2 regions of the Pseudoalteromonas sp. SG44-5 genome follow, and region 1 is predicted to be linked to the other one. Evidence: riboswitches for the same ligand, from Rfam matches in the RefSeq annotation. Region 1 holds a riboswitch; the other holds the start of a gene.

Region 1 (2,208 bases):
TGACCTTTGTTGCCTATTTAAACTCAAAAGGGTTTATCGAAAATATTGTTAACCGGATTATGCCAAAACGAATTAGCGAACGTAAGTTAATGTTTTTGGTTGGTGTTTTTGCATTTATATTCTCTTCTATTTCCGATAACGTAACCGCTACGCTTATATCTTTAGCGGTGGTTTTATCATTAAAACTTGAAGCCAAAAAGCTAATTAGATACGCCACGCTGATTATCTTTGCGGTTAACTCCGGTGGTGTGTCGTTAATTACCGGCGATGTAACCACGTTAATGATATTTTTAGATGGCAAAGTAACTATTAGCAATTTGTTATTGTTAATTGGGCCAGCATTTGTAAGTGTGATGCTGTTAGCCGCACTGTTGTCAATTGGCTTAAATGGCCAGCTCGACTTTACTAAAACCAAGCAAAAACGCATTGAAAAAACCGATATTACAATTGCAGTTATCTTCTTATCTACGGTTATTGCTACCTTAACACTGAGTGTTTTATACAGTGTACCGCCATTGCTTACCTTTTTGTTTGGTTTGTCTATGATGTTTTTAGTAGCGCAATTTTTAATGCGCAAAAAAGACATAAACAAAGACATGATAGATTTCATTCGTGAAATAGAATACGACACCTTGTTGTTTTTTGTAGGTGTATTATTACTGGTAGGAGCGCTAAAAGAAGTTGGTATGTTAAGCCACTTTAGCGACCTGTACACAATAATGGCACCTGAATACGCAAACTATTTAATGGGTATATTGTCGGCAGGCGTTGATAACGTACCACTTACAGCCGCGTTATTAAAAGCAGATATAGTAATGACACAACAGCATTGGCTGTCGTTTACCTATGCCACAGGCGTAGGGGGCTCTATGTTAATTATAGGCTCAGCGGCGGGTATTATTGCCATGAGTAAAGTTAAAGAACTGACCTTTATGAACTACTTACGTTTGTCGTTTTATTTATTAATTTGTTACACCGTAGGCTATACCGGCTCATACTTAATGGCTGGTTTTGTTTAATATTAGTTATTAAAGTGCTTGACAGCTAGATGTCTAAACGATAACTTTCAAAGCCCCAGTAAAGTATTGAGCTTTTCAATATATTGCTGGGGTTTTGTTTTATTAGTGATTGCTGAAATAGCCATTAATACAACATTCAGAAGAGGTGCGATACTTAGGTATTTAATGTGAGGTGACGAACGCCGTTGAGCATTAAAGAGGGAAGTACTCGCCGAGAAAAATAACACGTCGTCGTCGTTATTTTTCGGTTTATGGGGCTGAATCCTCAAAACTGTCACCAATATAGGTGGAGAGCTTCTGGCAGTGAATTTTCTTACCTTATATTTGCTGCCAAGTTCTTCTTGTTTTATTACGGTTTGGATGCCGTGAAAGGAGACGAAATGACAACCCAATCAGTGCCACATGTATTATTAGGCAACAAATCAAATTATACCGTTGCTAAATTTGGCGGCACCAGCGTAGCTAACTTTGCAGCTATGGATCACAGTAGTAAAATAATAGTAGCAGATAAAAGCGTGCGTATTGTTGCACTAAGCGCCAGCGCAGGAGTCACTAATCATTTAGTTGAGCTGTGCAATAGCAGCCTTAGCGAAGATGAGCGCCAAGCGCATATTAACGGTGTGCTAGCGATTCAGCAGGCTATTTTAGCTGAATTGAGTTTAGATACCGATTTAGAGCAGGGCTTTGCCCAGACGTTAGCGGCATTTGAAAAACTAGCCAGCCAAACGTTACAAACAAAAGCGCTACATGACGAGCTATTAAGTTTTGGCGAGCGATTATCAACTTATTTATTTACCCAAGTGCTGCGCTCAAAAGGTTTAAATGCAATACGCTTTGACGTGCGCCAAGTGCTTAAAACCGACAGTCAATTTGGTAAAGCAACTCCTAATGTTGCAGCTACTGCACAAGCAGCAAGCGCATTACTTATTCCGCTGTTAGACGATCAAGTAATTGTTACACAGGGCTTTATTGGCAGCGACGAGCACGGCCAAACGACCACTTTAGGGCGCGGTGGATCAGACTACAGCGCGGCATTATTGGCCGAGGCTATTCATGCCAAAAGTGTACATATTTGGACTGATGTAGTGGGTATTTTTAGTACCGACCCGCGTTTATGTGTAAAAGCCACGCCAATTGCACGCCTCAGCTTTGACGAAGCCGCCGAAATGGCTACCTTTGGTGCAAAAGT
Region 2 (2,208 bases), on a different contig from region 1:
GCTACCATGTTGCTGGGTAACCTCATGGATCATGAACGCATTTTCGGGGATCGTTTTTACTTTTTTATAATTGCGAACAATGCGCTCGTCGCTGGCTTTTTGCTCCAACATATCGGGTGGCATCATTAATAATTTTTCAACGCTAAAATGCCAAAAAACCTCTCTAAAGCCTGCCCACTTGCTGTTAATAACCGACCAGTAAAAGCCACTTTGAAAAACCTTGCGCGTAAACTCTTCCAGCCAATCATCATCACTTAAAGCTACTAATTGTCGCTTAGATGCAGGTTTAGCGAGTAATTGCTGTAGCATTTGTGTTGAGCCTTTTCGCTCTACTGCTCGCTGATAAATATCATTAAATTTTTCCATCTGCTTGAAACCTTATTTTGCAGTTACAAATTTCGCGCCGCGATTATCCCCTAGTTTAAGGGAAATCGTCCTTATACGTAACCGTTGCCAAAATCGATGACACTATCTGCACTTAGCTGCTTGACACCCAGATGGCTAAAATGATTTAATCATCGCACTTACCCTATTTAATTATATTTGTATTGCTAGCAGTACAAATATAAAGGGCTGGAAGAGGTGCGTTATTCAGGTAGCGTATGTTAGGAGCACAAACTCCATTGAGCATACGTAAGGGGAATTAACGCCGAGAAACAACAATATTTGTGTCATTGTTGTTTCGGGCGACTAGGTTGAATCCTAGCGACTGTCACCAATAGCTATTTAAACGTAGCTTATTAGTTTGGTGGAGAGCTTCTGGTCTTAGTATAATAAGGCCGTGCGCCCTATTATTTAAGCCCATTCGCTCTTCGAATTATAACATACCCTACACGTGGGTATTTGTTCGAACGATGTTAATGCGGCTCTTTCCTATATAGCTTCTTAACTCACCGAACATTCTATAAGTTCGCGAGAGATGATCAAAAACTTTAATTTAGATGACTACTCAGTCTGGACGGCGCTCGTTACTCCGTTTAATCAAAACGGTACAATCGACTATGGCACCTTAACCACTTTGGTTGCTGAGCAAGCCGCTGCCAATAATGCTATTTTATTACTAGGCAGCACAGGCGAAGGCTTAGCCTTAACACTTAAAGAGCAACAAGCCATTGTTGAGCACGTGTGCCAATTATCGCCTAATGTACCCTTAATGGTGGCTGTAGGTGGTATGAACCTCAAACAGCAATTAGCCTGGGTTGAATACTGTAACCACTTGCCTATTCATAGCTTTTTACTTGGCTCGCCGCTTTATGCAAAGCCCGGTGTAATTGGGCAAACCCATTGGTTTGAAAGCCTTTTAAATATAAGTAAACACCCTTGTATGCTTTATAACGTACCAGGGCGAAGCGCTGTCGATATTCCAGTGGCAACCATTCAAAACCTACAACAACATAAAAACCTATGGGCACTTAAAGAAGCCAGTGGCAACATTGCGCAATTTGAAGCTTACCGTCAAGCGGCTCCTAACTTAGCTATTTTTAGCGGCGACGATGCGCTTATGCCCTACTTTGCCCAAGCCGGCGCTAAAGGGCTGGTATCGGTAGCAGCTAATGCTTGGCCGCTACAAACTCACGAATTCGTACAGCGTAGCCTAAGTGGCCAATACCCCAATTTATTTACTCAGTGGTCAAGCGCAATCAGTAGCTTGTTCACTGTAGCAAACCCCATTCCCGTTAAAGTACTCATGCATTTACAAGGGCGATTAACGAGTTCGTATTTACGCCCACCGTTAACTCACCTCGAATTAACGCAAACAACGTGCATTGAACAAGCAAACAACACCATTTTATCTTGGCATTAAACATAGGTTTTTATAATGAGCTGGTTAGAACTATTAAATAATTTAGAGTCGGGCGCAGTACGCGCAGCATCACAAAACGAAAGCGGCCAATGGCAGGCTAACGTTGCAGTAAAACAGGGTATTTTAGAAGCCTTTAAAAATGGTACAAACACCGAATTTGTCGGTGGCTTTGTTGATAAACATAACTTAGCGCCACAACAGTTTAGTGCCACCGATGGCGTACGTATGGTCCCGGGTGGCTCAAGCGTTCGCCGTGGTGCTTATGTAGCTAAAGGCACTATTATTATGCCACCAGCGTATGTAAATATTGGCGCATACATTGACGAAGGCACTATGGTAGATAGTCACGCTTTAGTTGGCTCGTGCGCGCAAGTAGGTAAAAATGTCCACCTTAGCGCAGCCGT

Evidence for each region. Region 1 has a riboswitch for lysine ahead of lysC (lysine-sensitive aspartokinase 3). Riboswitches for the same ligand answer to the same signal wherever they lie in the genome.
Region 2: linked by a shared signal. The riboswitch ahead of dapA (4-hydroxy-tetrahydrodipicolinate synthase) and the one ahead of lysC (lysine-sensitive aspartokinase 3) in region 1 are both predicted to bind lysine.

The regions. Positions count from the first base shown of each region.
Region 1 is NZ_JACJES010000001.1:260,436-262,643, forward strand. Features, by position in the region: gene nhaD (sodium:proton antiporter NhaD) at 1-1,019, shown strand, start outside; lysine riboswitch at 1,152-1,324, shown strand; gene lysC (lysine-sensitive aspartokinase 3) at 1,400-2,208, shown strand, end outside.
Region 2 is NZ_JACJES010000009.1:48,162-50,369, forward strand. Features, by position in the region: gene H5079_RS11190 (DNA-3-methyladenine glycosylase I) at 1-366, opposite strand, end outside; lysine riboswitch at 570-767, shown strand; gene dapA (4-hydroxy-tetrahydrodipicolinate synthase) at 920-1,804, shown strand; gene H5079_RS11200 (2,3,4,5-tetrahydropyridine-2,6-dicarboxylate N-succinyltransferase) at 1,820-2,208, shown strand, end outside.